DNA from 2 places in the Oribacterium sp. HCP3S3_B9 genome. Region 2 is predicted to be linked to the other one. Evidence: a T-box and tRNA genes for the amino acid it is inferred to sense, from the RefSeq annotation. Region 2 holds a T-box; the other holds one or more tRNA genes.
The links. A T-box is a leader RNA that pairs with one kind of tRNA and senses whether it is charged. The one in region 2 lies ahead of ACTNC3_RS07420 (threonine--tRNA ligase), so its partner is inferred to be a tRNA-Thr.

Region 1 (16,188 bases), on a different contig from region 2:
GGCAGTAGCAGCAGCCATTTTCACTATCCGGGACGGTGATTGGCCCCCGGAAGCCTGCATTGTCGAGATGCGCGCGCACAAAGTCGCTGAACACGCCGTGGTCGCCGATCGGCGTCACGAAGCGAAGATCGACATCATAGGCCTTCGGTACCTGCGCCACGTTGAACGCGCAGCCGCCCATCGCGAAGCGCTGCACCGGATGCATGTCCTCGCCGGTTGTCGGCAGGTGGTCGAGTCGGAGAATCACATCCACACAGGTGGAGCCGATGATGAGAAGTCGTTTCATAATATTCCTCCATGATTTCAGGGTGGCATTTTCTGCCTGCGTTTACTATACTACTTCACATGAGGGAGTTCTTGCAATACAGAGTTTTATACCTGCCATGACATTAGCACGCGGGCTATACAGGATATACAGAACACACAAGGAGTAATCATGGAAATAGATAAGAACAGCATCTACCAGGAATTTGCGGCGGAGGCGTCGGCGATGCAGGCGCGTTCGGTGGCGCTGCGGCGTGATCTTCACCGGCATTCGGAGACGGGCTGGCTCGAGATGCGGACGACGGCGATCATCGTGCGGCGGCTCCGCGCGCTCGGCTATCAGGTGTTGACGGGGCGCGAGGTCTGTCTCGCATCCGCGCGGCTCGGGCTCCCGGACGCAGACATCATGGCGGCGCACGCAGAGGCGGTGCTGCAGCAGGGCGTGACGGAAGAGGAGCTGACGCCGGATCTCCGCGAGGGCTTCACTGGCGCGATCGCCATCCTCGACTGCGGCCCAGGCCCGGTGGTGGCGCTTCGCTTTGACATCGACGCGCTCGGCATGGTCGAGTGCCCGGAGTCGACGCATCGCCCGACCCGCGAGGGCTTTGCCAGTGTCAATGCAGGTATGATGCACGCCTGTGGCCATGACGCGCATGCGACGATCGGCCTCGGCGTGGCGGAGCTTCTCATGAAGCATCGCGACGCACTTCATGGCACGATCAAGCTGATTTTTCAGCCGGGCGAGGAGGGCGGCCGCGGCGCTGCGGCTATCGTGGCCCACGGACACCTCGACGACGTCGACTACCTGATCGGAAATCACATCGCGCCGACCGGCGCGCTTGACGACGGCGACGTCACGCCGGGCACCTACGGCTCTCTCGCAAACACGAAGTACGACGTCTATTATACCGGCACGGCAGCCCACGCAGGCGGCTTCCCGGAGCGCGGACAGAATGCGCTCCTCGCGGCAGCCCAGGCGAGCCTCGGACTCTACGCGATCCCGCGCCACTCCGCCGGCATTACCCGCGTGAACGTCGGGACGCTCCACGCAGGCACGGGGCGCAACGTCATCCCGGACCGTGCGAAGATGGAGATCGAGGTGCGCGGCGAGACGACCGAGATCAATGAATACATGATGCAGCAGGCGGAGCAGATCTGTCAGGGTGCCGCCACGATGCATGGCTGCCGCTGCGAGATGAAGATCGAAGGCCGCGGCGAGTCACAGCACAGTGACGAAGCGCTCTGGCAGCGCATCGCGACGCTCGTGCGGACGGAACTCCCGCAGTACCGCGTGAGCTCCACCCCGAACGCGCAGAACTGGGGCTCCGAAGACATCTCCCTGATGATGAACCGCGTCCAGAGCCACGGCGGCCAGGCGACCTACATGCGCACCATGACCGACATGGCGAGCGAGCAGCACACCGTCCGCTTCGATTTCGACGAGCAGGTGCTCGCGCGCGGCATCACCCTGTTCAGCGCGATCGTCTACGACCTCGCCGGTCGTGCGTGACGCCGAGGCATCTGCCTGCGGCCAATGCCTCGGTCGCTCATCCGATGGCGGGCCGAATCGAGTTCGACCGGCGGAAGTGCGATGAAAGATTTCCGGAATTCCGGGCATCCGTCACTGGTGAACGAGATGAATGCGAAAAAAGAAAGGCTTCTTACGATATGAAAACACTGATTAAAAATGTGACCATCCTGACGATGGATGACGCCGACCGCGTGCTTCACGACGGCTGGCTCCTCATCGACGGCGAGAAGATCGCCGCGCTCGGTGAAGAAGAACAGAAGCAGACGGAGACCTCGCTCGACGATCGTACGGTAGCTTCAGCACAGACAAACGCCGCTGCCCAGCCGATCGAGAACCTGCAGCAGGCGGAAGCGGTGGCGGACGAGGTGATCGACGGGGCGGGCGGCATCCTGCTGCCGGGCTTCGTAAACACGCACTGCCATGTGTCGATGGTGCCGTTTCGTTCGATGGGCGACGACTGCCCGGACCGACTGCGCCGCTTCCTGTTCCCGCTGGAGCTCGAGGCGATGACACCGGAACTCGTCTACTGGGGCGCGCTCTACGGCATCGCGGAGATGTTCCTCTCAGGCACTACGACCTTCCTCGATATGTACTACTTCGAGGATCGCGTTGCGGAGGCCTGCGAGCAGGCCGGCATCCGCGGCTACCTCGGTGAGACCCTGATCGGACAGAAAACCTGCGACAGCCCGGACGAAGCGTATGGTGGCTTCGCCTATCAGAAGGACTTCTTCGCGGAGTATCACGGGGCACGGCATCCACGCATCCACCCGATTATCGCGCCGCATGGCACGACGACCCTGTCACCGGAGAAGCTTCGCGAGGCGCATGAGCTTGCGGTGAAGTACGACACGATCTTCACCCTGCATGCCTCCGAGATGGACTACGAAATGGAGCATTTCCGCGCGATGGGCATGACCCCGACCGCCTTCCTCGATTCGATCGGCGCGTTGGACGAGCATACGCTCGCGGCGCACTGCATCCACATGACCGAAGAGGACCTGCAGCTTATGAAGCGCCGCGGCGCCGGCATCGCCCACTGCATCTGCAGCAACACGAAGGCCGGCAAGGGGGTGGCCCCGATGGAGCGGGCACGTCAGCTCGGCGTCGGCTTCGGCCTCGGCACGGACGGCCCGTCCTCCGGTAACACGCTGTCGATGTTTGACCAGATGCGGATGCTCCCGAATGCCCAGAAGACGGCGAACCATGATCGCTCGCTCTTCCCGGCCCGGACCATCGTCCGCGCGGCGACCCGCGGTGGTGCCGAAGTACTGCATGGCACGGACTACGGTTACCTCGCCCCGGGGATGGCCGCCGACCTCACGCTCGTTTCGACCGAGGCTGCCCATATGTTCCCGGTGTACAACCCGTTCTCAGCATTGGCCTACGCCGCGAACGCGGCCGACGTCGACACGGTGTTCGCAAACGGCCGGATGGTCGTTCGCCACGGAGAGCTCACGACGCTCGACCTCGCGGAGATCCGCGCACAGCTCGTGGAAAAAATGAAGCCGTTTATGTCCGCCGCGGAGAAGTACAGCGATATTATTTGATAATGTACAAAAATAGGTTTGAATCCGCGCGCTACCTATGTTATAAATAACGTTGTTTTAAAGTACTCCGTTTACTTATTTACAAATCTTTTGCTTCGAGTTTACGAACATCGCCTGATCGAGGGCTGGCGCGGCTGATCGAAGAGGGCTGATGCATCACCGAAGCGAAAGAGGAAACCCGCGGCCTTTGCGAGGAGGTCGTCGACTGGAGGGTAATCGTGCAACTTTTCAAGAAGAATATCTGGTTTTTCATGATCCTGCCGGGCGTGCTGTTCCTGGTGGTGTTCATGCTCATCCCGCTGTGTTCACTGCTGCTCACTACAGTATTTCCAGACCAGGGGGATTTCTCTATGTCCGCCTACGCGACGGTACTTCAGAGCACCTACTTCCAGCAGGTGTTCCTCCGCAGCCTGAAGCTGAGTATCCTGAGCACCATCCTGTGTGCGCTGCTCGGCTATCCGGCGGCTTACTACATCGCGAAATTCGCGAAGAACAAGGGCATGCTGATGGCTTTCGCCGTCTTCCCGATGTTCACGAGCCCGGTCATCCGCTCCTTCAGCTGGATGGTCATCCTCGGAAAGAAGGGCATCGTCAACCGGTTCCTGGTGGCGATCGGACTCTTCGCGAAGCCGCAGGGCCTTCTCTATAACGAATTTTCCATCACCATCGGTTTCATACAGCTCTTCCTCCCGCTCATGATCCTGTCGCTGATCGGCGTGATCGAGAGCATCCCGGAGGACCTGACGCTCGCCGCCGAAAGCCTCGGCTCCACGAAGCTCGGCAGCTTCCTGCGCGTCACCCTGCCGCTGAGCGTATCCGGTCTCGTCACTGGCTCCGTGCTCGTGTTCACCGGCTGCATCACCGCGTACACCACGCCGCAACTCCTCGGTGGCACCGACACCCGTGTGCTCTCGACCATGATCTATCAGTATGCGATGAGTCTCGGTGACTGGGTCAATGCTTCCGTCGTTGCGGTCGTCATGATCGTCGTCACGATGATCGTCTCCACGATCGTGAATGGTGTGAGCCGCAAGGTGAACCCGCTGGCATAAAAATAGGAGGAAATACCGTGTCATTACTTGAGTTAAGAAATATCACCGCAGGATATGGAAAGAACATCATTCTGAAGGACCTGAACCTGAACGTCGAGAAGGGCGAGCTGGTCAGCCTCCTCGGCTCCAGCGGCTGTGGTAAAACCACGACGCTCCGCCTGATCGGCGGCTTCTCTGAGCCGATGCAGGGCGACATCCTCTTCGACGGAAAGGACTACACCCATGTGCCGCTGCATAAGCGGAACTTCGGCTTCGTGTTCCAGAGCTACGCGCTGTTCCCGCACATGAACATTTTCGAGAACGTCGCGTTCGGTCTGCGTCGCCGCAATCTGCCGGAGGCAGAGATCCAGGAGCGCGTCATGAAGATGCTCCACACGGTCGACCTCGACGGCTTCGAGAAGCGCCTTCCGAAGGAGATGTCCGGCGGACAGCGTCAGCGTGTAGCCCTCGCCCGTGCGATGGTTATCGAGCCGGATCTCATGCTCTTCGACGAGCCGCTCAGTAACCTCGACGCGAAGCTCCGCGTGCAGATGCGTGTTGAGATCCGTAAGCTGCAGCAGGAGCTCGGCTTCACTGCGATCTACGTCACCCATGACCAGGAGGAGTGCTTCGCGATCAGTGATAAGGTCGCGATCATGAACCACGGCGTGATCGAGCAGCTGGATCGCCCGGAGGAGATCTACGCGCACCCGAAGACCGAGTTCATCGCGCACTTCGTCGGCTTCGAGAACTTCATCGATCTCAAGCACAGTGAGGGCACGCGCTGGACAGCGGCCGACGGCAGCGTTCTCGAGATCGCACATCCGAAGGAGGGCCGTGACACGACCCGCGCCTGCATCCGTCCGGACGACATCCTCGTCGCGGCAGCGGGAGAGGACGTCGCCAATGCTGTCTCCGGTAAAGTCGGTGTGCGTACCTACCTCGGCAAGCGCATGCAATATAACGTGGAGACCGCCCTCGGCGAGCTCATCGTCAACACCTCGAACGACCGTCTCTTCGATGTGGGAGAGAACATCACGCTTTCCCTCGACGCGCATAAGATCGTTATGGTATAAATTCGTCGTTCGGCGCTACGTATAAGGCGCTTGATATATCATCATCTAGTGGAGGAAATTATGAGAAAGACATTATCCCTTGTGCTTGCAGCTGCTATGCTGAGCACCACCATCGCTGCGTGCGGTTCATCGAACAACACCGCTACAACCACCGCTGCCGCTACTGAGACGACAGCCGCTGCTGAGACTTCAGCTGCTGAGACCACCGCTGCTGCGGGAGAGACTGCAGACGCGTCTGCTGCCCAGGACTTCGCCGGCCAGACACTGACCATCTCAACCTTCTCGTTCAACGCGGAGCTTCTTCAGAAGAACGTATATGATCCGTTCATGGAGCAGACCGGCGCGAAGCTCGTCGTAGAGACCGGTAAGAACGCAGAGCGTGTAACGAAGATCGAGGAGTCTCCGGAGAATTACGATGTGGTCATCATCGGCGATTCTTTCGCAGCACAGCTTGCCAATGACGGTATCTTCGAGAGCATCGATCGTTCGAAGATCGCGAACCTCGATTCTATCTATGATGTCGCGAAGGCACCGATGGGCGAGGAGTACGGCCCGGCGTACACCTTCAACCGTCTCGGTATCGTCTATGATCCGTCGATGATCGACGTAGAGATCAAGAGCTTCGCAGACCTCTGGAATCCAGAGCTGAAGGACTGCATCGCTGTTCCGGATATCACCACCACCTCCGGTATGCTGTTCTACTATGCAACCGCAGCTGCCTTCGGTCTGACCCCGGGTCAGGACGATGACGCCATCTTCGCAAAGCTCGAGGAGCTGAAGCCAAATGTCGTAAAGACCTGGACTTCTGCCAACGACACCATCACCATGCTGAACCAGGGTGAGGCTTCCGTTGCGACCCTCCTCGACTACAGCTACACCACTGCGAAGCAGGCAAACCCGGACTATGTATGGGTGAATCCGAGCGAGGGTAACTTCGCCGGCTTCAACATGCTGAACATCACGAAGGGCTGCAAGAATAAGGAGCTCGCGGAGGCGTTCATCGACTTCTACCTTTCCAAGGACGTACAGCAGGCCGAGGCACTCGACGGTGTCGACTCTCCGGTAAATACCGAGGTCGAGCTCACCGAGGAGCAGGCTGCAAACTTCACCTATGGCCAGGAGATGGTCGACAGCCTGGTTCTTCCGGACTGGTCCCTCATCACAGAGAAGAAGGCGGACTGGATCAACCGCTGGAACGAGCTGTTCTCAGTTCAGTAATAATAAATTGGAGATGAAGAAATGAAAAAGAACAAAGCCCTGCTGCTGATCACCATCCTGGTATACGTCTTTCTGATCGGACCGCTCCTGATTATCATGGCGGCCTCCTTCAGTGATACGAACTATCTGACGTTCCCGGGCCATGGATTCACACTGAAGTGGTATGCACAGGTGCTGACGATGAAATCCTTCATCTCCGCAGCACAGACCTCGGTGATCGTCGCGATCGTGTCGACCCTGCTCGCCCTGGTACTCGGACTGCCGGCGGCCTATGCGCTGAACCGCTATTCGTTCCGCGGCAAGGAAGCCATCAAGACCGTCTTCCTGTCACCGGTGCTGGTTCCGGTCGTCGTACTCGGTTTCGTCATGCTCCGTTATGTTGTCAATGTGCTGAAGCTTCCAGTGATGCCGAGTCTTCTGATCGGCCACACCCTGCTCGGTATCCCATACGTCATGCGTGTGGTGACCGCGAGCCTCGCGAACTTCGACTTCGCGATCGAGGAAGCAGCCGGCAGTCTGGGTGCGACGAAGGTGTATTCCTTCTTCCATATCATCCTGCCAAACATCAAATCCGCCATCGCGTCGGCCTCGATCATGGCGATGATCAACTCCTTTAACAACGTATCGCTGTCGGCCTTCCTGACCGGCCCGGGCGTCAATGTACTCCCGATCGAGATGATGAGCTACGTAGAGTATCACTTCGACCCGACCATCGCCGCCCTCGCGACCCTCATGATGGTCATCACCCTCGGCATCATGCTCCTGATCGAGAAGACCCTCGGACTGAAGTCGGTGGTGTAAGCATCTAAAACTGAACAAGAATCGGAAATGGGTGGTGATCACATGATCATCACCCATTTGCTTTCGGCGGGATAGTAGACCAACCGGAAGCTCTGCTCCAGGCCGCCGAGGACGGCGGTGCAGCTGAAATCCCGGCTGGGGATACCTGCGTAGTGCTTCTCCTCGGAGGACTTCACATGGATGTTCTGGATGTAATGGATCTCGCCGTCGTCTCCTTCGAACTTGAAGGAAAGCGGGATGATCGTACCGGAGCTGGTGAACCAGCTCTTGACGGCGATGGGGTATGGGCGACCCTTACGGGTGCCGCTGTCGATGTGCGGGAGCACATCACTGATGGCAGTGAAACCGGTCATAATATTGTTTCCTTATTGTAGTCCACCGTTCGCCGCTCGCGGGAGATGCCGCCGTTCATGTGGTCGATGGCGTACGGATCCGCGCAGCCGGGGGCGGAAACGAAGCGGGCGCGCTTGATCGCGTCGTTTCCATAGCGGGTACGGATCTCATCGACGGCGTACTCGGCCTGGCGAAGCTTCCCATAGTCGTAGCGGTCGAAGAGGTCTACCTGTCGGCCGACAGCGTGGCTCACCTTACTGGTGTGGATGCCCAGGTGGCGGATCGGGTAACCGGTCCACAGCTCATCGAAGCAGCGACATGCGGCATCGTAGATTTCCAGCGTCAGGTCCGTCGGTGAGCGGAGCTGCTTCTGATGCCCGTAGAAGCGAAGCTCGCTGTCGCGAATGCTGATATCCACACAGCTGACACGAACCTCATCGGCACGGATGCGCTGGGAAACCGTCTCTGCGAGGGAGAGAAGATGCCAGTAGGCCTCCTGTCGGTCCGTCACGTCATGGATGGTCGTGCAGGAGTTTCCATAGCCCTTCGGCGGGGCCTCCATGAGCTGGGGGATGACCGGACTGTCGTCGATGCCGCAGGCGAACTGCCGTACCAGAAGTCCATGCGACTTCATGCGGTGATAGAGTATGTCCGGGTCGAACTGCGCGAGCGCACCGATGGTATGGATGCCCAGGCGATGCAGCTTCGGGGCCGTCGCGTAGCCGACATAGAAGAGCTCCTCCACGGGGAGCGGCCACATCTTATGCTCGATTTCAGACGGCCAGAGGGTATGCACCTGATCCGGCTTCTGGAAGTCGGAGGCCATCTTCGCAAGCAGCTTGTTACTCGAGATGCCGATGTTCACCGTGAAGCCGAGCTCCTCTCGGATCCGCTCCTTCAGCTGCCAGGCCAGCAGTACCGCTCGATGCTCGACCTCGCTCTGCCAGGTGGCATCGATCTCCGCCGGCAGCCGAATCGCATCGAAGGCACGGATGCGGTCTTCGAGCGTGTTTGTGGAGCCTGTCGCCCGCTGCCTGTCGGATGGAGTGGATGAAGGGCCGAGTACGGTATGGTCGGTAGAGGCATCGGCCGGGGACGGCCCTGGTGCAGTATGGCGGAGCAGCAGCGCGCGGTCCTGAAGCCAGGGCGTGCCCGTCATATCGAGGAAGGCCTCGTCGATGCTGTACTTCTCGATGGTGTCCGTGTACTCCTCGAGAATCTCGATCATCGCCCGGCTCGCGTGGCTGTAGAGCGTGTAATTCGGCGGGACGATGACGAGCTCCGGGCACTTCCGCCGTGCGTCCACGATGGGCTCGCCGGTCTTAATATGATATTTCTTCGCCGGAATCGACTTCGTGAGGATGATCGCGTGGCGCTTACTCTGGTCGCCGCCCACCGCACTCGGAATCGTGCGGAGATCGAGCGTACCACCGAGATGGTGGATCCGATAGCACGCCTCCCAGCTGAGAAACGCAGAATTCACATCGATATGAAAGATAATCCGTTCCATAATCCCACCTCTTAACGCGAAACGCTTGACAAACATCTGTTCTATTTATTATGATAGCCGTGAACGGAACGGATGTCAATCATAAAAACGAGCAGATGTTCTAATTAATTTTTATAACAGCGCCCGACATAGGGCGGGAAAATAGAGGGAGCGAAATGGAGCAGGAGAATCGGAGAGAGCACGGGCGGAGCCGTCGGAAACTGGAAGAACAGATGGAAAGAGGAAGCGGAACGAAGCGCTGGGTCGGGCTGTGGAGTGTCCTTCTGCTCGGTATCATCGTGGCGCTTGGGGTGATTACGCTGTGCCCGGATGATGGGAGACGTATATCATCAGCTGTCGGCAATATAGGAGAAAATCGGACGGCTTCCAGTGAAACCACGGGTATGAATGGAGAAGCCGGTGCAGATGGAGCAGACTCGATAGGGAAGGAAATGGATGGATCCGTTTCCAAATCAGATGAAAGTGAGCGCGGAGCGGACGACACCACGATCATGATTGAGAATCCGACGGAGACAGACGCTGCGGGGAATCCTGGCACCGCGGATACGGAGGATGCCGAAACAGCGGGGACAGAAGCTGTGAAGGGAGCGACGCGCCTTCTGTTTGCGGGCGATGTGTATCTCAGCGACCATGTGCTGGAAGCGTATGACGCCGCCGGCGGCATCGACGGTGTCCTGTCACAGGACTACCAGGCGGAGATTCAGGCGGCAGATTTTTTCATGACGAATGAAGAGTTCCCGTTCAGTACGCGTGGAACGCCGGCACCGGACAAGCAGTTCACCTTCCGTGTGCACCCGGAGAAGGTGAAGCTGATGCAGGAGATGGGGATCGACCTCGTCACGCTCGCAAACAATCATGCGCTTGACTATGGGCGTGACGCGATGCTCGATACGATCGATACGCTGGACCATGCAGGGATCCGTCACGTGGGTGCCGGAAAGAACCTTGCGGAGGCACGGAAGCCGGACGTCGTCGAGTTGAACGGGCGGACGTTTGCCTTTATCGGCGCGACGCGTGTATATCCGGAGGCGGACTGGGCGGCGGGCACGGATTCTGCCGGCATGTTTTCAGCCTATGATGGCGGTGCACAGCTCGCGGAGGAAGTGAAGGCGGCGAAGCAGCAGGCGGACTATGTCATCGCCTATGTGCACTGGGGCATCGAGCGGGAGGAGACGCCGAACGAGGTGCAGAAGAGCATCGCACATCGACTCGTGGATGCGGGCGCAGATCTGGTGGTCGGCGCACATCCGCACGTTCTGCAGGGCATCGAATACTACCAGGGCGTGCCGATCGCGTACTCGCTCGGAAACTTCGTGTTCGGCAGCTCGATTCCGAGCACCGCACTGCTGCAGGCAGATGTCGATGATGAGGGCATCCGGCTTCGCCTGATACCAGGTACGTCTGCCGCTGGCTATACGCGGAAGCTGGACGATGCGGAGAAAATCGCAGCTTTCTATGAAAAGATGAGCGGTCTCAGCAGTGGTGTGAAGATCGACGCGGATGGATATGTCAGTGCGTCGTGAGATGAATGAATAAATATTATCTATATCTGCCATGCCAAATATGTTATGATGAACGGAGTCTGGTGAACATACAGCCGATTCCGAAGCGCGGGATGATGTGCTGAACCGGATATGGACAGATGGTGTAGAGCAGGGAGGACTGGATATGCTGATGAAACGAACACCGATGCGGGATTATATGCTGATTGCGCTGGGCGCGCTGCTGATGGCGATTGGCAGTAAAAATATCTATGATCCGAATCAGCTGGTCGTTGGTGGTGTGACGGGTCTCGGCATCATCCTGCGGAGCTGGATCGGGATGCCGCTGTGGCTCAGTAATACTCTGCTCAACATCCCGCTGTTTCTTGCGGCGTGGAAGTTTCTCGGCGTGAAGTTTATCGGCAGGACTCTGTATGGTGCGGCGATGCTGTCCTTTTTCCTCTGGCTGCTGCCTGGTGTCAGTCTGATTCCAGATGGTGATCTGCTGCTGGCAGCTGTATTCGGCGGTATCCTTTCGGGGCTCGGCTTCGGCTTGATCCTGATCGGACAGGCGACGACCGGCGGTACAGATATCCTGGCAGCGCTCCTGCATATTCCGTTTCCGCAGTACAGCATCCCGCAGATTCTCCAGGTCATCGACTGGTTGATCGTCGCTATCGGTGTCGGTGCGTTCGGCGGTATCCATGCGCTGTATGCGATCATCTCTGTTTATGTCGTGACGAAGGTGTCGAACGGCCTGATGGAAGGCACGCATTACGCGAAGGCGGTCTGGATCATCACGTCGGAGCCGACGCAGATTTCGGATGCCATCCTGCAGAAGCTGGACCGTGGTGTCACTGGTGTGCATGCGATCGGTATGTACTCCGGTAAGGAAACGACGATGCTTTACAGCATCATGTCGAACCGCGAGATCACGTACCTGAAGGACCTCGTACATGAAATCGACCCGAACGCCTTCGTGATCCTTTCAGATGTCCGCGAGGTCATGGGAGAGGGCTTCTCCCGAGAGAAGCCGATACCGAAATCCGGGTCCCCTGCTACCTGAACGCTTACCACTGGGTGTTACCGTTCAGACAGGGCTGCTGTCTGCCGAGCTACGAGTGAACAGTAACCGCCGGGGCGCCGGTGTTTGTGAACTGTGAGAATTCCGCTTTACATTTGGCGGGCGACGTGCTATATTGTAATGGCGTTTTGAGGCGCATGCTACTGTAGCACAGTCGGTAGTGCATCTGATTCGTAATCAGAAGGTCACCGGTTCGAATCCGGTCAGTAGCTCGATATTCTCTTGTGACAGCAGTGTCAATCTGAACTAGAGTGACTACCGTTAAATCGTAAAGCGAATATTACCGAAGACAGAGTCCTGGTTTCAGATGCGAGAAACCAGGACTTTTTTTGTAACACAGCTGACGGACGCGTCGGCGTTACTGCGCAAACGTTGTTCAGTCAAGGCTGCCCTCAGGGGCGTCTATGCAAAGGAGATTCCAGTGAAAAAAATAGTGAGTGCAGCCATAGCGACCGCGGCTCTGACCATCACAGCGACGGTGACAGCATTGGCCGGAAGCTGGGGACAGCAGAACGGTTCGTGGGTGTATCTGAACGACGCCGGACAGCTTCAGACGGGCTGGGCGTGGATCGATGGCAACCAGGACGGGATCGCCGAGTCGTATTATTTTGATCTGAATGGATGCTTAGCGACCGCTACGACGACACCGGATGGCTATACCGTGAATTCGGATGGCGCCTGGGTACAGGATGGAAGCGTGCAGACGAAGGTGATTCCTCTTTCGAATCCGAATGCGCTGGGCCGTCTCGGTACGGTAGCCGGCAGCTCGTCGATGTCGAGCGACAGCTTCCTGGTCGCAGGCAGTGCATACGAGAATGGCAAGAATTATATGCATTCACAGGAATCACTACAGCAGGTCACCGGTCGTAAGGATATCGTAAACTTCGCGCGGCAGTATGTCGGTGCAGGCAAGCTCCGCTATGGTGCTGGTACGAATCTGAACGGTGGGCCGGTGGACTGCTCTGGTTTCGTGCTCGCCGTCTTCCGTCAGTTCGGCATTTCGCTTCCGAGAACCTCCGCCGAGCAGTGCGCAGCTGCTCCGCGTTATGTTTCCGAGGCAGAGATGCTTCCGGGCGATCTGATTTTCTATGGCAACGGTGGTCGCGTGAACCACGTCGCCATCTATACCGGTGAGAATTCCATCGTCCATGCGACGAACAGCTCCCGCGGCTGGGTCTTCGAGGACAGCGGCTCTTCTGCGATACACTACGCCCCGATCATCGCCATCGGGCGGTACTGGTGATATAATCCTGCGCGCGGTATGAATGTACTGCCGGGATGTTCATGCAGTTATGGTCTGGAAACTTCGCGCGCATGACGCCTGCGGATTACCCCGGATTGACGGGTCGTGTCATGGTGTGCTGTGGAAGTGAAAATCCGGCGCGCGGTGAACCCGTAAAGGTCGACAGCATTGGCGGAAGCACGTGGAGGTGCACATGTTTTTCTTCTTCGGAATCATGAATGATCAGAAGGATCTCGATTTTCATCAGCCGATGACCTGCGATGTGTGTGGGCGCATGGGGCAGTACCAGGTGTTTGTGACGTATATGGTGCTGTCGATTTTCTTCATTCCGATTTTTAAGTGGGGGCGTACGTACTATGTGCGCACGAGCTGCTGCGGCTCGCTGTATCAGCTTCGTCCGGAGGTCGGTCGCGCGATCGAGCGTGGAGAGAACGTTGCGATACAGCAGACGGACCTCTACCTCGAACAGCGTGGGCAGGCCGGCGGGCAGAATCGCTCGGCTGGTCAGCGTGAGCAGGACGATGCTGGTGCGTGGCAGTCGCATGGTGCGGATCAGACGTACTGGCAGGCCGGCGCGGCGTGTGGGCAGAATACGGCCGGGGCTTCAGCAGGAAGTACGCAGCAGCGGCTCCTCGAGCAGCAGGGCAAGTGGACGAAGGTCTGCTACAATTGCGGCTACACCACGACGGAAGACTTCGAGTACTGCCCGAAGTGCGGGAAGAAGTTCGAGTATACAGAACAGAAGTGATATCGTGGGTCGAAGCTCGAGTTTAAGGATAGGAGAGAACATCATGAGTAAAGTGGTTCTGGCCATCGTCTTTATCATCATCTGCCTGAGTGTCATGATCGGCATCCCGGTGTATCTGTACAGGAAATATAAGAAGCTGCAGAAGAAGTGAAGTATGCGACGAGCGGTCCAGCTAGCCGCCATCCGGGTTGGAATTTCCGAGGACGTCGCACAGTCATCGTGGCGATGGGGGCCGCGCAGTCTGCGCGTATGCCAGGTGCCACGATAGCACAAACTCCAGCCTGCGCAGCAGGCAAAAACCACACTACACCACACCACAGGGGGACACAGTTATGTTAAATGCAGTAGGCCGGGACATCCCGGACGAGATTCTGAAGCGCTATGGGAAGGAGCCGTTCCGGGGCAGCAGCTACCGGGACGACAAACCATATACGAAGGCGGCGCCGACGGTGCGCGGCATGGTCGACCCACGGAGAAGTAAGATGGTCGGCAGTATCCGCGAGGCACTCGAGAAGTGCGGCGCGCGGGACGGCATGGTCTTTTCCTTCCATCATCACTTCCGCGATGGTGACCACATCGTCAATATGGTGCTCGAGGCCGCACAGGAGATGGGCCTCCGTGACCTCACGATCTGCGCGTCGTCGCTCGGCAAGTCGCACAGCCGCGTCGCACAGATGATCGAAGAGGGCACCGTCATCGGCATCCAGACCTCCGGCATCCGTGACCGCATCGGCGAGGATGTATCCTTCGGCCGGCTCGCGACGCCGGCGATCATCCGAAGCCACGGCGGCCGCGTGCGCGCCATCGAAGAAGGGGACGTCCACATTGACATCGCATTTATCGGTGCGCCGACTGCGGACGAGTATGGCAACCTCCGCGGCGTCGGCGGCAAGAGTGACTGCGGCGTGCTGTCCTACAGTGTCGTGGATTCCCGCTACGCCGACCACGTCGTCGCCATCACCGACACCATGGTGCCGTTCCCGAACTTCCCGCCATCCATCCCGATGGTCGACGTCGATTATGTCTGCGTCGTCGACGAAATCGGCGACCCGGCGAAGATCGCGAGCAACGTCATCCGCATGACCCAGGACGTCCGCGAGCTGAAGATGGCTGAAGACTGCGCACGCGTCATGGCCGCGACCCCGTACTTCCGCGACGGATTTTCCTTCCAGACCGGTGGCGGCGGCGCATCCCTCGCCGCGACCCGCTTCCTCGAGCCGTTCCTCGCCGAGCGCCAGATCCATATGAGCTTCGCCATCGGCGGCATCACGAAGCCACTCGTCGACCTCCTGCATAAGGGCTACATCCGCACGATCGTCGATGCTCAATGCTTCGATCAGACGGCCATCCAGTCGATCCGAGAGGACCCGCAGCACTACGAGATCTCGACCTCCGAGTACGCGAACCCGCTGAATAAGGGAGCCTTCGTCAACAAGCTCGACTTCGTCATCCTCGGCGCGCTCGAGATCGACACCGACTTCAACGTGAACGTCACCACCGGTTCCGACGGCGTGCTCCGCGGCGCCCCGGGCGGACACCCGGACACGGCAGCCGGATGCCAATGCTCCATCATCGTGGCACCCCTGATCCGTGGTCGTATCCCGACCGTCGTCGATCGCGTCGTGACCTGCGTGACCCCGGGTGAGAACATCGACGTCCTCGTCACCGACTACGGCATCGCCGTGAACCCGCGCCGGAAGGATCTCCTCCAGTGGCTCCGGGATGCGAAGCTCCCGCTCATCACCATCGAAGAGCTGCGTGACATCGCATACAGCATCGTCGGCCGCCCGGACCCGATCGAGTTCCACGACGAGGTCGTCGGCATCATCGAGGCCCGTGACGGCAGCATCATCGATGTCGTGCGCCGCGTCGAACCGCAGAAGCCGTTGCACTGGATTGTGTAAGTTTGCCGGCCACCAGCTCCTCTGGAGCGAGCATCGCATTGCGATGCAATAAAAGAGTAGAAAAGCAGCTCCGCGAGGGCTGCTTTTTATGTTGGGCTCCAGACCACCTTGGCTGCTGTAGGATGCCTGCCGGTTATGCCGCTGTGCACTGCACGTTATAGAAGCAGGCGTCGAAAAACGTCTGGTTATACTTGACTAATTAGCAAACATCACCCGAAATGCCGTAAAAAATCTGTAAAAATTGTGTATAGACCATATAAAATCCCTGTTTTTTCTTCTGAATACATGCGGTATAATGAAACAAACTGGGCTTTATACAGCGGCGTGTTTTTGTACTGCGCACGTTAAAAAAATAACGAAACGGACGCCAGAAACGTTCCTGCTGTAAAGATGGGAGAGCACCTCATGCGAAGACCA
Region 2 (16,188 bases):
TCGCCATCGCCCGTACCCTCGCACCGGAGCCACAGGTGCTCTTCATGGATGAGCCGCTCAGTAACCTCGATGCGAAGCTTCGTCTCGAGATGCGCTACGAGCTGCAGCGTCTTCACCTGGAGACCGGATCGACCTTCGTGTATGTCACCCATGATCAGATGGAAGCGATGACCCTCGCGACGAAGATCTGCCTGATCAACAACGGTGTCCTCCAGCAGTACGACGCACCGCTCGAGGTCTACAACCGCCCGACGAATCTCTTCGCGGCCGATTTCGTCGGCAACCCGTCCATCAACTTCGTAGAAGCCACGGGTGAGCAAAGTGCAGACGGCAGCGTCACCCTCGAGATCTTCCATGGCATCCATGCACGCTTCATCCCGAACGAAGCGCTCGAGCTTCCGACCTGGTTCACACAGCGGGACGCAGATGCTGCCGCGAAGAAGCAGGCAGAAATCGATCGCCTGAAGCAGAAGCACGCCGTCGAGAAGAGCAACAAGGATGAGGTCTTCAAGTACCATATCGAAAAGGTCATCGAAGAGGACAGCTCCATCCTCGAGGATCCGATCCTCACAAACCGCGACCTCGTGCTGGGCATCCGTCCGGAGGCGATCGACATCGAGCCGGAGGGTGCGCTCCAGACCACGATCTTCGGTGCCATGCCGACCGGTATGGAATCGACGCTCAAGCTCTGTGTGCAGGATGACTACCTCCTGACCGGCGTGATCTTCGGGAACAATGCCTACAGGATCGGCGAGCAGGCCGGCATCGACATCCACGGCAGCCACATCCTGCTGTTTGACCGTCAGTCTGGAAAGTGCATCGCCGACGGTCGTCTGGAAATCGAGAAATAAGGCACTCTGTACCTGACAGGGGGCACTCGGAGGGACGGCAACGTATGTGACTGCAAAATCCCGGCCAGCCCCTTGACAAAGCGATGCGCCGAACCTACAATGGCTGTGTCAATTGAATAGACAGAAATCGTTGAAGAGGACAGTAGTATTTGATTTCGGATACAGAGAAACGCCGGTTGCTGCGAGGCGTCGAGGAAATAAATATGAACACCACCTCAGAGAGGTCCTTAATCGGACCCGTTGACTACGTTACCGTCGAAAGAGTGGTCATCTGTGCAGGTGCTGAAGCATTCGCCCACAGGATATGTGGAAGATGACAATTTGGGTGGAACCGCGAATCTATCGTCCCAATCAGTTCGAAAGAGCTGATTGGGGCATTTTTGTTTAAGGCAGAGATTCGCTGTGTGGCACTGGACCGGTTGTCCAGACACGAAATCAGCCGACCCAAAGGGCTGGTTTTGAAACATTCAAAGGAGAAACAAATGGAAAAGGAAGAGTTATTACAGGTGTATCGTCATTCCCTCGCACACATCCTCGCAAAGGCAGTGATCGAGATCTATGGTAAGGAAGTACAGTACGGCATCGGACCTCAGATCGAGGACGGCTGCTACTATGACTTCGTTCTGCCGGAGGGCAAGAGCATCGGTGAGGAGGACTTCAAGGCCATCGAGAACAAGATGCGTGAGATCATCAAGCGTCGTGAGCCGTGGACACGGAAGGAAGTTTCGAAGGCCCAGGCGAAGGAGATCTTCAAGGATCAGAAGTTTAAGCTCGAGCTGATCGAGGAGCTTCCAGAGGACGAGACCATCTCTGTTTACTATACCGGTGATGATTATGTCGATCTCTGCCGTGGACCGCACGTAGAGAATTCACAGGAGCTGATGAGCGCGGCTTATCAGATTCACAGCTGTTCCGCAGCATACTGGAGAGGCGACGAGAAGCGTGACCACATGCAGCGTGTCTATGTGTATGCATTCCCGACGAAGGATGAGCTGAAGCAGCACGTAAAGATGATCGAGGAGGCGCGTGAGCGTGACCACAAGAAGATCGGTGCGCAGCTTGAGCTCTTCATGTTCAACGAGACTGCTCCAGGTATGCCATACTGGCTGCCACGTGGATGGCAGATGTACCAGGCACTGCTTCAGTACAGCCGTGAGGTACAGCGCCGCCATGGCTACACCGAGATCGCAGCGCCGCTCGTAAACAACAAGCGTCTCTGGCTCGTTTCCGGTCACTGGGCACATTATCTCAACAACATGTTCATCGTTCCGGGTATCGACGGCTACACCACGGCAGACGCGGATATCGAGAACGTGGTCGAGGATTATAAGGATGCGGCAGCCGAGAAGAAGGTAGCGAAGATCCAGGCCGGTTCTGTCATTTACAACCGTGAGAACATCGACACCATGGCAGCGAAGCCGATGAACTGCCCGAACGCGATGCTTACCTTCAAGCGTAAGCTTCGTTCCTATAAGGAGCTCCCGATCCGTTACTCTGAGTACGATGTGCTGCACCGTAAGGAGAAGTCCGGTCAGATGAACGGTCTCTTCCGTGTACAGGAGTTCCGTCAGGATGATGACCATACCTTCGTGATGGAGTCCCAGATCAAGGATGAGATCGCGGATGTTATCTCTATCGCAGACGAGATCTACAAGACCTTCGGTGTCACCTACCGTGCAGAGCTCTCCACCAGACCGGATGATTTCATGGGTGATATCGACGTCTGGAATCGTGCAGAGGCATCCCTCAAGTCCATCCTCGACGAGAAGTATGGCGAGGGCGGCTACGAGATCAATGAAGGCGACGGCGCATTCTATGGCCCGAAGATCGACCTTCAGATCAAGGATGCACTCGGTCGTGAGTGGCAGTGTGGTACGGTTCAGCTCGACTTCCAGCTTCCGCACAACTTCGGCCTGAACTACACCGCAGAGGACGGCACACAGCAGATGCCGGTCGTTATCCACCGTGCGATCTACGGTTCCCTCGAGCGTTTCATCGGTATCATCATCGAGAACTTCAAGGGGAACTTCCCGTTCTGGCTGAATCCGTATCAGGTAGCCCTCGTTCCGATCCGTGAGGAGCACAACGCCTATGCGAAGAAGGTAGAGGAGGCTCTGCTGAACGCAGGCATCCGTGTCGAGGCAGACTACAGCGATAAGAACATGAAGACGAAGATCAAGGGCTTCAAGAACTACAAGGATCCGTACATCCTCGTACTCGGTGATCACGAGGCAGAGGAGAACACCGTATCCATCAACGTACGTGGTTCCAACAAGCAGATCCAGAACGTTCCGCTCGACAAGTTCGTCGCTTTCTGCCAGAAGCTGAACATAGAGCACACCCTCGAGCTTCCGGACGAGATCGACTGAAGCTGAGATAGCTATGGGCTTTGATGATGTGATTTTTATTCTTGAAATGGTCGGTACGGTGGCCTTTGCGATTTCCGGTGTCATGGTCGCAAAGGATCGGAAGATGGACATCTTCGGTGCCATCGTACTCGGCTGTGCGACGGCCGTCGGCGGCGGTATGATCCGTGACCTCATCCTCGGCGAGATCCCGCCGGCGATGTTCACGAAGCCGGTCTATGTGACCGTCGCCTTCATCACCTGCGTCGTCGACTTCATCTTCGAGCGCAGCCAGACCACCGGGAACTATATGGATAAGATCGACCGGAACCGGATCCGCTCAAACTTCATCCTGAACGTCGCCGATTCTGTCGGCCTCGCCGCGTTCGTCGTCGTCGGCTGTCGTACGGCGGTCAATGCAGGCTACGGTGCAAATATGTTCCTCGCCTGCTTCGTCGGCGTCCTCACCGGCATCGGTGGTGGCATCCTCCGCGATATCTTCGCCGGGCAGATGCCGCTCATCATGCGGAAGCGAGTCTATGGCATCGCGGCCATCGTCGGAGCGATCGTCTACTGCGGCCTGTCCGTCATCGCCCGCCCGGCGGGTGCCTTCGGAAGCACGATGATCGCCGCGGTAGTCAGCATGATCGTGACGGTCCTGATCCGCTTCCTCGCGATCTACTTCCACTGGAATCTGCCGTCCTTCAGATAATGAACGAGGCTACAGTATCCGGAATTGAAAACACAGCACAATCGCAGGATGGACGTCCTGCGGCAGGACAGAAAGCGGCTGCACATCGTGCAGCCGCTTTTTTCGGAAAGGAAATTATGAAAACAGCGATTATTACAGGTGCCTCCCGCGGCGTGGGAAGAGCAGTGGCAGAGACATTGGCCCGCGACGGCTGGCGGCTCATCCTGAACTGCCGCTCTCGCTTCGACCTCCTGGAGCAGGTGGCGGAGAGGCTCCGCGGCGTGACGGAGGTGCATACCGTGCATGGCCCGATCACAGACGAGGTCCTCGCCGCACTGCTCGGGACACCAGGCACGAAACCCCTTCCGATCCTTACGGAAGAGGATCTTGATGGGACGCAGCCTGAATCCTGTGCTGCCTGCGAAGAGCAGAGCGATCTCGTCATATCGCACGGTCCGCAGGATGCACTTACACGACGCACGCGGATCGAGACCCCGGAGAACGCCCTCCTCCTCGTGAACAACGCCGGCATCTCGACCTTCAACCTCGCCCAGGACGTCTCGGATGACGAGCTCGAGGAGATGCTCGATGCCAACGTGAAGGACATGTTCCGCCTCACCCGCGCCGTGATTCCGTATCTGCTGCGCGCCTCCGAGGGCCGTATCCTCAACATGAGCTCTGTCTGGGGTGTGGTCGGCGCCTCCATGGAGTCGGTCTACAGCCTCACGAAGGGCGCGGTCAATGCCTTCACCGAGGCGCTGGGGAAGGAGCTTGCACCGAACCATATCCCGGTCAATGCCATCGCCATCGGCTGTGTCGATACGGACATGAACGGCTGGATGAGCGCGGAGGACCGGGCACAGCTCGAGGACGAGATCCCCTACGGTCGTATGTGCACAGCGGCAGAGGTCGCGGACCTCGTGCGTCTCCTCGCCGCCGCCCCGGCCTACCTCACCGGCCAGATCATCCGCTTCGACGGCGGCTGGATCTGAGATTTGAAATACTGTTCAGACAGTGGGGACCCGAAGGAACGCTTATAGGCCTTCTGCATCGTAAGCAAATTGTAATATAATTTGTAAGGAAAGATCGCGGCGTTTGTGCTAAAGTTAAGATGTTTGAGATCTTCGAAACAGAGTTTGCAACGCCGCTTTTTTGCGGCTTTTTTCAGAGACATCTTCGTTTTAGGCCGGGGACCGCTCCGGCGATCCGGCGGATCAGATAAAAGTATGGGAGAAAACGTGAATAGACCCAGTATGAATCATCTTATGCATCCTATGACACAGGAAACCGGTGTGCGTCTGCCTGCCGCTTCTTCGTATGCCCCGAAGCGTCGTACGCGGAGGCTCGCGCTGAAGCTGGCCCTGCTTCTCATGTTCAGCCTGACGACCACCTCGACCGCACTGGCGGACGAGGTCCTGATCGGCATCGGCGACGGCCCGGTATCGGACGAGGAGCTCGGCATCTCCGACCAGGATCTGGCCGCGGCGACGGACGGTTCCATGATTCCGGAGTATAAAATCTCGGAGATTCACGAGACCAGTGCCAATGTCGTCAGCGAGCAGTATACCGTGGCGCAGGACTCGACGGCAGCCGAAACGATCCAGGAAGCTGCGGTTTCGACGGAGGGAAAGGAAACCCTGCTGGAAATCGTGGATTCGGTCGATGATTTCGCCGTTTTTAAGAAGAACACGCAGAGTGCCTCTTCCACTCCACAGAAGAGCACGGTCAGTGCAGCCGCGAATATCCTCACGAATGTCGGCACCAGCGGCGTGAGCACAGCTGCCGGAAACATCATTCAGGCCGCCGGCGATGCCATCAGTGGTACACGAAGCAGCAGCGCTTCTGAAACGAAGAGTGATGCAGCCGTAACAAACGCAGGCACGAGCATTTTAAGTCGTAGTAATGTCATCGAGGCCGGTACCTCCATCGTAAAGTCGATCAGCAGCAGTCTTCCGGTCATCGCGACGACGGCTTCCCGTCAGGCACTGATCCAGTACGCGAAGCAGTTCCTCGGGAATCCGTATGTCTATGGCGGCACTTCCCTCACGGATGGCGCTGACTGCTCCGGCTTCGTACAGCAGATTTTCAAGCACTTCGGCATCACGACAGGGCGCAGCTCCCGTGATCAGTATGCGAATGCACAGTCCATCAGCTTCGAGCAGCTCCAGCCGGGCGACCTCGTATTCTACGCATCGGGTGATTACATCAACCACGTCGCGATCTATGCCGGCGATGGCGTCATCATCCATGCAGCGAATGCACGTACCGGCATCTGCACCGGACGCTACGATTACCGTACGCCGGTCGGCTATGGACGTTTCATCCAGAACTGATATCCGAAATAAATGAAGAACCCCTTAAGCGAAACAGCTTAAGGGGTTCTTCGTTTTATGGAGTCCATATGACAAATGGATGATCAGCATCACGATCTAACGTACGCTGGATACCACTCGATGGAATTTACTATTTTATATGGAGGCCTGCCGGCCTCTCCGGGGATCAGTACTCCGGCTCGATCAGGCCATAGTTGCCGCTCTTTCTCTTATAAACGACGGCAACGTTTCCGGTATCGCCGTTCTGGAATACGAAGAAGGTATGGCCGACCAGCTCCATCTGGAGGCAAGCCTCTTCCGGGGTCATCGGCTTCAGGTTGAAGTGCTTTGTACGCTCGATCTGGATTTCATCCTCACCGAGCTCATCCTCCAGCTCCTCTGCGAAGGCGTCGGAGAAATCAGCAGCCTGCTGACGATTGATCAGCTTCGTGCGGTACTTACGGATCTGACGTTCGATGACGTCTACAACCATATCGAGGGACTGGAACTTATCCGGTGTGATCTCCTCAGCACGGATGACACCGTCCTTTACCGGGATGGTCACCTCGACCCTATACTTGTTTTTCTCAGTGGAGAGAGTGACGTTGCAGATGGTGTCTTCCTTGAAGAACTTCGATAACTTGCCCAGCTTCCGATCGATCTGGTCCTTCATGCCGTCAGATACAGTAACATTTCTTCCTGTGATGTTAAACTTCATAAAATCACGCTCCCTTAAAAAGATTTCCTGATGTGGGTCATTCAGGATATATATATTATATCATATATAGAGGAAATTTCTACAACGTAATGGATATGTAAAATATAATCCGTCGCTGTTCAAACGTCGTTAAGTCAAGGCGTGGCCCGGCTGCCGTCCGCCGAGCCACGAGTGAACAGTAATGAAATATATGAATTAAATGTTAACAATCAAAAGCTTTCTTGAATAAAAAAGTGTTTAGTGATAAGATTTCAGAGTTATAGCCATAAGTAGAACGAAAAGTGTAGGCAGATGTATCGTATCGCTGTGTGCACTTGCGATAAGGAGTACTAGAGCAAATGAGTTTTTTTGAGAAGGTTTTCGGTACCCATTCCGATCATGAACTGAAGCGGATCGATCCGATCATTAAGAAGATCCTTTCTTATGATGAGACCATGTCTGCCATGTCAGATGAAGAGTTAAAGGCGCAGACCCCGAAGTTTAAGGAGCGTCTGGCGCAGGGAGAGAGTCTGGATCAGATTCTTCCGGAGGCCTATGCGACAGTACGTGAGGCCGCATGGCGTGTCAATAAGATGAAGCACTTCCCGGTACAGCTGATCGGTGGTGTCGTTCTTCACCAGGGCCGTATCGCCGAGATGAGAACCGGTGAAGGTAAGACCCTCGTATCCACCTGTCCGGCCTATCTGAATGCGCTTGAGGGAAAGGGTGTTCATATCGTCACCGTCAACGACTACCTCGCGAAGCGAGATGCGGAGTGGATGGGACGTATCCACGAGTTCCTCGGATTAAGCGTAGGTGTGGTTCTGAACTCCATGACCACCGAGGAGCGTCAGGCAGCCTATAACTGTGATATCACCTATGTCACGAATAACGAGCTCGGTTTCGACTACCTCCGTGATAACATGGCAGTGTATAAGAACCAGCAGGTACTTCGTGGCCTTCACTACTGTATCATCGATGAGGTCGACTCCGTCCTGATCGATGAAGCACGTACACCGCTGATCATCTCTGGTCAGTCCGGAAAGTCCACGAAGCTCTATGAGGTCTGTGATGTGCTGGCCCGTCAGCTTCAGCGTGGTGAGGAGTCCGCAGAGTTCAGTAAGCTCGACGCGATCCTCGGTGAGGAGATCGAGGAAACCGGTGACTTCATCGTCAACGAGAAGGAGAAGACCGTCAACCTCACCCAGCAGGGTGTCCATAAGGTTGAGCAGTTCTTCCATATCCAGAACCTCGCAGATCCGCAGAATCTGGAGATCCAGCACTGCGTGATCCTGGCGCTTCGTGCAAACAACCTCATGCACCGTGATAAGGACTACGTGGTCAAGGATGACGAGGTACTTATCGTCGACGAGTTCACCGGACGTATCATGCCGGGCCGTCGTTACAGCGATGGTCTCCATCAGGCGATCGAGGCGAAGGAGCATGTGAACGTCAAGCGTGAGTCGAAGACCCTCGCGACGATCACCTTCCAGAACTTCTTTAACAAGTTTGATAAGAAGGCCGGTATGACCGGTACCGCACAGACCGAGGAGAAGGAGTTCCGTAACATCTATTATATGGATGTCATCTGTATCCCGACCAACAAGCCGGTACTGCGTATCGACCTCGATGATGCGGTTTATAAGTCGAAGAAGGAAAAGTTCCAGGCCGTCGTGGATGAAGCGGTTCGTATCCACGAGACCGGCGCCCCGGTTCTGATCGGTACCATCAACATCGATACCTCCGAGCTCATCAGCGGCATGCTGAAGCGCCGTGGTATCAAGCACAACGTCCTGAATGCGAAGTTCCATGAGCTCGAGGCTGCCATCGTTGCAGACGCCGGTCAGCACGGTGCCGTCACCATCGCGACCAACATGGCCGGCCGTGGTACAGATATCAAGCTGGATCCGGAGGCACTGGCTGCCGGTGGTCTTCATATCATCGGTACCGAGCGCCACGAGTCGAGACGTATCGATAACCAGCTCCGTGGACGTGCCGGACGTCAGGGTGACCCGGGACAGTCTCAGTTCTTCATCTCCCTCGAGGATGACCTGATGCGTCTCTTCGGTTCCGAGCGTCTCATGAATATGTTCGAGGCACTGGGTGTACCGGAGGGTGAGCAAATCCACCACAAGATGCTTTCCAACGCCATCGAAAAGGCACAGGAGAAGATCGAGCTGAACAACTACGGCATCCGTGAAAACCTCCTGAAGTACGACGAGGTCAACAACGAGCAGCGTGATGTCATCTATGCAGAGCGTGAGAAGGTGCTGAACGGTGACGATCTCCGTCCGACCATCATCAACTTCATTCAGGACATCATCGAGAATTATGTCGATGCGAACGTTCCAGAGGACGCCACCGCGAAGGACTGGGATCTCAGTGGTCTGAATGATACACTGATGAGCATCATCCCGCTTCCGAAGCTGCAGCTTACCGAGGAGCAGTTCAACTCGATGACGAAGAACGAGTTCAAGCAGCTCCTGAAGGAAGAGGCCATCAAGCTCTATGAGCAGAAGGAAGCCTCCTTCCCGAATCCGGAGCAGCTCCGTGAGGTAGAGCGTGTCATCCTTCTTCGTGTGATCGACCAGAAGTGGATGAACCACATCGATGATATGGATATCATCCGTGATGGTATCGGTCTTCAGGCATACGGCCAGAAGGATCCGCTCGTAGAGTATAAGATCCAGGGCTATCAGATGTTTGGCGATATGACACGTGCCATCAAGGAAGATACCGTACGCATCCTGTATCATATCCAGGTAGAGCAGAAGGTGGAGCGTGAGCAGCAGGCACAGGTTACCGGTACCAACCGTGACGACACCCTTCCGCAGGCACCGAAAAAGCGTTCCATCCGCAAGATCTATCCGAACGATCCGTGTCCGTGTGGATCCGGCAAGAAGTATAAGCAGTGCCACGGCCGTGACGAGTACCAGAAGATGATGAATCAGAAGGTATCCGAAGCACAGGCAGAGAAGGCACAGGACGAAATGCTTGATAACGCCGGCAAAAACTAAGTAAGCTTTCCTGCTCCCGCAGGGAAAGGCCGCGGATCATCATCGAATGCTTCGCGGCCTTTTATATACTTCGCTTCTCTTTCGAAGCGGACAGCACCGAACGGGTGTCCGTGCGTTTCGGAAGCAGTGCAGCAGTGACGATGTAACACATAGCATGTAAAGGAAAACAAATGATCATTGAGTTAGACCAGTACAAGTATGAGCTTGGACAGAAGGAACAGGCCCTCCGGGATCTCGGCGCTTCCCTGGACCTTGATAATAAAAAGAAGCGCATCGCCGAGCTCGACCGTATGATGGAAGAGCCGGATTTCTGGACAGATCCGGAAAAGGCCAACCAGTACTCTACCGAGGACCGTCGTCTGAAGGATGAGGTCAAAAGCTACGAAGAGCTCGCGCAGTCCTATGATGATATCGGCGCACTGATCGAGATGGCGGAAGAGGAGGAGGATCAGGATTCCGTGGCAGAGGTCAAGGAAATGCTGGATGATTTCATCGAGCGCCTCGATCAGATGTCGACGAAGCTTCTCCTTTCCGGAGAATATGACAGTATGAATGCCATCCTGCGTCTCAACGCCGGTGCCGGTGGTACCGAGTCCAACGACTGGGCCGGTATGCTGTATCGTATGTATACACGTTGGGCGGAGCGTCATGGTTTCACCCTGAAGGTGCTGGATTATCTGGAGGGTGATGAAGCCGGTATCAAGTCCGTCACCATCGAGATCGATGGCGAGTATGCCTACGGCTACCTGCGCTCCGAGGCGGGTGTTCACCGTCTGGTACGTATCTCTCCATTCAATGCACAGGCGAAGCGTCAGACCTCCTTCGTGTCCTGTGACATCATGCCAGACATCGAGACCGAGATCGACATCGAGGTGCGTCCGGAGGACATCAAGATGGAGGTATACCGTGCATCCGGTGCCGGTGGACAGCACATCAATAAGACCTCCTCGGCCGTTCGACTGATTCATATCCCGACCGGTATCGTCGTGGCCTGTCAGGAGGAGCGTTCACAGCTTCAGAACCGTAACAAGGCGATGCAGATGCTGAAGGCGAGACTGTACCTGAAGGAGAAGGAGGAGCAGGAGGCGATGCTGGCCGGTATCCGTGGCGAGGTCAAGGACAACGGCTGGGGCTCCCAGATCCGCTCCTATGTTCTGCAGCCATATCGTATGGTGAAGGATCTTCGTTCCGGTGAGCAGACCTCCAATACCGATGCGGTGCTCGATGGTGATATCGATCGCTTCATCACCGCCTACCTTAAGTGGATGCAGCTCGGCTGCCCTGATCGCCGCGTTCAAGGAGAAGACTGATTTCAGCAGCGGGTAAGCGACGAAACAGCACCACGAGCGAGAGAGAAGGACAGGTAGACACGATGAGCAGTCAATCCGATTATTTCGTTGTCCGGACCGGGGCACTGCCCGAGGTCCTGAAAAAGGTGGTCGAGGTAAAGCGTCTCCTCGAGACAGAAAAGGGCTTATCGGTGGCAGAAGCAACCGAACGCGTGAATATTTCCCGCAGTTCTTTCTATAAGTATAAAGAAGACATCTTCCCGTTTTACGATAGTTCGAAGGGGAAGACCGTCACGATCATCGTCGAGATGCGGGATGTACTCGGAAATCTGGCGAAGATCTGCTCGACGGTATCTTCGTATAATGCGAACATCCTGACCATCCATCAATCGATTCCCATCAACGGAATCGCCACCCTGACACTCTCCATCGAGGTCCGGGAGGATACGTCGGACATCAATGCGATGATCCATGAGATCGAAGCATTGCCCAATATACAATATGTCAAGATTCTTGCGCAGGAGAGCATGCCTGGCTAGGCAGTCCCTGTAAAACCACAGGCATCCATCATTTAAAACGTAGCCGAACGCTTCGGAACGTTACCAGCATGAAGGGGAAAATTATGAAAATTGCGATTTTAGGCTATGGCACCATCGGCTCCGGCGTAGCAGAGGTGCTGCGCATCAATCAGGCGCAGATCGAAAAGAAGGTCGGCGAGCCGGTCGAGCTCAAGTATGTATTGGATCTTCGTACCGACATCGGTGTCGATAATGATAAGCTGATTTCCGACTTCTCCGTCATCGAGAACGATCCGGAGATCAAGCTCGTCGTCGAGACCATGGGCGGCATTCACCCGGCCTATGAGTTTGTGAAGGCCTGCCTCGAGAAGGGGAAGCACTGTGTCACCTCCAACAAGGCACTCGTCGATGCGGTCGGCTCGAAGCTCATCAGCATCGCCCGCGAACATCACTGTAATTTCTATTTCGAGGCTTCCGTCGGTGGTGGTATCCCGGTCATCCGCACGATCTACCATAACTATGCCGGCGAGAATCTGACCGAGATCACCGGTATCATGAACGGAACCACGAACTTCATCCTTACGAAGATGCGTGAAAAGGGTGCCGACTTCGAGGAAACCCTCGTCGAGGCACAGCATCTCGGCTATGCGGAGCGTGACCCGTCCTCCGATATCGACGGCTTCGACACCTCCCGTAAAACGGCGATCCTTCTCAGTATGGCCTCCGGCAATCGCTGCCGTCATGAGGACATCTATACCGAGGGTATCCGTGCAGTTTCGAAGCTGGACTTCCTCTATGCGCGTGAACTGGGTATGACCATCAAGCTGCTCGGCTCCGTACAGCAGGTCGAGGATAAGTACTTCGCCTATGTCGTTCCGATGATGATTCCGAAGTCCGACCCGCTTTTCAGCGTCGATGGCGTTTATAACGGTATCCGTATCGTCGGAAACTGTCTCGGTACGACCATGCTCTATGGTATGGGTGCCGGCAAGATGCCGACCGCAAGTGCCGTCGTGTCTGATATCATCGCGGCCGTACGCCACCAGCATGATTTCCAGGGCATCGGCTGGACCGAGAAGATGATTCAGATCGAGCCGATGAGCTCGAACGCGTTCGCATATTTCGTTCGTGTCGAGGGCACACCGGATGCGGTGAAGAAGGAGCTCCGTGAGCTCTTCCTGGAGGACAGCTCGAAGCTGGTTCCGATCACACTGGGCGGTCGTACCGATGAGTTCGCTTTTATCACCGATGTGATGTTTGAGGGCGACTTCCTGCAGAATGTCGCTGAGTTTGAGGAGAAGACCGGACGCCGGATCTTCCATTTCATCCGTACCGAGAAGGAAGAGGACTGATGATTTTTGAGAGTAATTCAGCGAAGGATACCTTCGCATTCGGACAGAAGCTGGGCCGCGAGGCGGTCCCGGGCGAGATCATCTGTCTCGATGGTGACCTGGGTGTAGGCAAGACCGTCTTCACGCAGGGCTTCGCCGCGGGACTCGGGATCGATGATTATGTGAATTCCCCGACCTTTAACATCGTGAAGGAGTACGAAGGCGGGCGTCTCCCGCTCTATCACTTCGATGTCTATCGTATCGGGGATCCGTCCGAGATGGAGGAGATCGGCTACGAAGACTATTTCTATGGTCAGGGCGTCAGCATCATCGAGTGGCCGGGACAGATCGAGGAGCTACTTCCGAAGGAGGCCCGCTGGGTGCGGATCCGGAAGGATCTCACGAAGGGCTTCGACTATCGACGCATCGAGTATTAAATATGGGATAACACTATGTTGATTTTAGGAATTGATTCATCCGGACACACCGCGAGCGTCGCCTTATACGCGGACGGTGTCGTCCTTTCGGAGTATGCATGCAATATCGGACTCACCCACTCTCAGACACTTTTACCTATGGTGGCTGAGATTTTTTCACGTACCGGACACACGGTCGAGGAGCTGGATGCCATCGCGGTCAGTGCCGGCCCAGGCTCTTTCACCGGTCTCCGCATCGGCGCCGCGACCGCAAAGGGACTCGCGCTCGGCTATGGTATCCCGCTCCTCGAGGTGAGCACCCTCGAGGGACTCGCGATGAATCTTCGGGATATGGATGAGGTTTATGTGCATCCGATCATGGATGCACGCCGCAGTCAGGTTTATACTGCGACATTTCTCGACGGCCAGCTGATCGGAGAGGAAGAGGCGATCGGCATCGAGGATCTCGTCACGAAAATCAATCAGATGCCGGGAAAGCACTTCTTCCTGGGAGATGCGGTTCCGGTATACCGCAGCTGCCTCGAGACACAGCTCTCTGTACCGTATCGCTTCGCCGGTCCGGGAAATCTTCTGCAGCGTGCGTCCTCTGTCGCCATGCTCGGCGCAGAGCAGCTCGCACAGGGAAAGGCCGTATCCGGAAAGGATTTTCACCTCAGCTATATCCGGAAGCCGCAGGCGGAGCGCGAGCGTGAGGCCGCCGGACTCCGGGAGTATGACATCACCCACGAGGATCCGAATCTCCTGAAAAAGACGGCAGCAGAGGATCGTCTCACCGCACGGAACTATAAGATCGACGCCGGTCCAGGCTACGAGGACGACACGGTGCCAGAGAATTTATAAGCGGACAGCCCCGGACTTGGCACATGGACATCCTGGCCCCGCAGCTCTGCGCCGTCAGCGTACTGCCGGACGCCGGGTATAACCGTTTATGAAGGACAGGAGGAAAGCTCGATGAGGGAAACTGCTTATACCATCGAAGCCATGCGGCTGGAGGATATCCCGGAGGTGCTTCCCCTCGAGCGGGAAGCCTTCGGGCAGATGGCCTGGCATGCGGTTGATTTCGAAGCGGCCATCGCCTCAAAATGCGATTTCCCGCTGGTGATTCGTACCACAGGCCTCGCAGGATATGCGGTGCTTCGGATCATCGCGCCGGAAGCCGAGATCGAAAATATATGTGTGGCGCCCGCCTGCCGACGGAGTGGTGTCGGCGAAGCGCTGATGGAGGAGATGCTGCGTCTCGCTGCAGAACGGGATGCAAAACGCATCTTTCTGGAGGTCCGGGCACACAATGAGCCTGCAAAAGCGCTGTATCGTAAGAGGGGATTCGTAGAATCCTATCGACGAAGGAACTACTATCAGGGTCCGACTGAGGATGCCATCATCATGATGAAGGAATAAAAATATGCTGGATATTTGTTTACTGGGAACCGGCGGGATGATGCCGCTTCCGAACCGATGGCTCACGAGCCTCATGCTTCGGTGTAACGGCAGCAGTATGCTGATCGACTGCGGCGAGGGCACGCAGATCGCTATGAAGGAAAAGTCATGGTCGCCGAAGCCGATCGATGTGATCTGCTTCACACACTACCATGCGGATCATATCTCCGGTCTGCCGGGCATGCTGCTTTCGATGGGGAACGCCGAGCGCACCGAGCCGCTGCATATGGTCGGACCGAAGGGTCTCCGACGCGTAGTGGATGGACTGCGCGTGGTGGCACCGGAGCTGCCGTTCGAGATCATCTATCATGAGCTTTCAGAGCCACTCGAGCAGATCGAATTCGGGCCGTTCGTACTGGATGCCTTCAAGGTGAACCATAAAATCACCTGCTATGGGTATCGCGTCAGCATCCGTCGGCTCGGAAAGTTCGACGCGGCACGCGCACAGGCGAGTCACATCCCGGTCCGCTGCTGGAACCGGCTGCAGCATGGGGAGACGGTCGAGGAAGACGGGCAGATCTATACACCAGACATGGTGATGGGGGCCGCACGTCGCGGGCTGAGCGTGACCTACTGTACGGATACCCGTCCGACGCCGATGATCACGGAGATGGCGACCAACGCCGACCTTTTTATCTGTGAGGGCATGTACGGTGAGTACGAGAAGCTCGACAACGCGAAGAAGTATAAGCACATGATGATGGTCGAGGCGGCCCGTATCGGTGCCGAAGCGAAGCCGAAGGAGATGTGGTTTACACATTATTCCCCGAGCGAGATGAAGCCGGATATCTATCGGGACGAGATCTCGAAGATCTGGCCGGTGAAGTTCGCACGGGACGGCTGGACCAAGGATCTCGTGTTCGACGAAGAGGGAGAAGATAAGTAACTATGGCAGATATTACAATCCTGGGAATCGAATCCAGCTGTGATGAGACCGCGGCAGCGGTCGTACGTAACGGCCGCGAGGTTCTTTCCAACATCATTTCATCGCAGATCGCGATTCATACCGAGTACGGCGGGGTCGTGCCGGAGATTGCTTCCCGTAAGCATCTCGAAAAGATCGACGACGTCATCGCGCTCGCGCTGAAGGAAGCACACTGTACCTTCGACGACATCGATGCCATCGCGGTAACCTATGGTCCGGGCCTCGTCGGTGCCCTGCTCGTCGGTGTAGCGGAAGCGAAGGCACTCGCCTATGCGCTGAAAAAACCGCTGATCGGTGTCCACCATATCGAGGGCCATGTCAGTGCGAACTATATCGAA

Region 1: it encodes a tRNA-Thr, which carries the amino acid that the T-box ahead of ACTNC3_RS07420 (threonine--tRNA ligase) is inferred to sense. The anticodon was not compared.

What each region holds. Positions count from the first base shown of each region.
Region 1 covers NZ_JBQHVY010000021.1:8,897-25,084, forward strand. Annotated here, with positions in the region: gene ACTNC3_RS09830 (carbohydrate kinase family protein) at 1-286, opposite strand, end outside; gene ACTNC3_RS09835 (amidohydrolase) at 437-1,774, shown strand; gene ACTNC3_RS09840 (amidohydrolase) at 1,933-3,342, shown strand; gene ACTNC3_RS09845 (ABC transporter permease) at 3,561-4,394, shown strand; gene ACTNC3_RS09850 (ABC transporter ATP-binding protein) at 4,412-5,449, shown strand; gene ACTNC3_RS09855 (polyamine ABC transporter substrate-binding protein) at 5,510-6,667, shown strand; gene ACTNC3_RS09860 (ABC transporter permease) at 6,689-7,468, shown strand; gene ACTNC3_RS09865 (hypothetical protein) at 7,507-7,821, opposite strand; gene ACTNC3_RS09870 (DNA polymerase Y family protein) at 7,818-9,311, opposite strand; gene ACTNC3_RS09875 (CapA family protein) at 9,467-10,834, shown strand; gene ACTNC3_RS09880 (YitT family protein) at 10,980-11,858, shown strand; tRNA gene ACTNC3_RS09885 (tRNA-Thr) at 12,016-12,088, shown strand; gene ACTNC3_RS09890 (C40 family peptidase) at 12,298-13,119, shown strand; gene ACTNC3_RS09895 (zinc-ribbon domain-containing protein) at 13,313-13,867, shown strand; gene citF (citrate lyase subunit alpha) at 14,200-15,771, shown strand.
Region 2 covers NZ_JBQHVY010000012.1:59,009-75,196, forward strand. Annotated here, with positions in the region: gene ACTNC3_RS07415 (ABC transporter ATP-binding protein) at 1-851, shown strand, start outside; T-box leader at 973-1,204, shown strand; gene ACTNC3_RS07420 (threonine--tRNA ligase) at 1,334-3,220, shown strand; gene ACTNC3_RS07425 (trimeric intracellular cation channel family protein) at 3,234-3,908, shown strand; gene ACTNC3_RS07430 (SDR family NAD(P)-dependent oxidoreductase) at 4,025-4,879, shown strand; gene ACTNC3_RS07435 (C40 family peptidase) at 5,126-6,220, shown strand; gene hpf (ribosome hibernation-promoting factor, HPF/YfiA family) at 6,387-6,917, opposite strand; gene secA (preprotein translocase subunit SecA) at 7,256-9,913, shown strand; gene prfB (peptide chain release factor 2) at 10,087-11,223, shown strand; gene ACTNC3_RS07455 (ACT domain-containing protein) at 11,286-11,741, shown strand; gene ACTNC3_RS07460 (homoserine dehydrogenase) at 11,825-13,072, shown strand; gene tsaE (tRNA (adenosine(37)-N6)-threonylcarbamoyltransferase complex ATPase subunit type 1 TsaE) at 13,072-13,488, shown strand; gene tsaB (tRNA (adenosine(37)-N6)-threonylcarbamoyltransferase complex dimerization subunit type 1 TsaB) at 13,504-14,328, shown strand; gene rimI (ribosomal protein S18-alanine N-acetyltransferase) at 14,440-14,886, shown strand; gene ACTNC3_RS07480 (ribonuclease Z) at 14,891-15,811, shown strand; gene tsaD (tRNA (adenosine(37)-N6)-threonylcarbamoyltransferase complex transferase subunit TsaD) at 15,814-16,188, shown strand, end outside.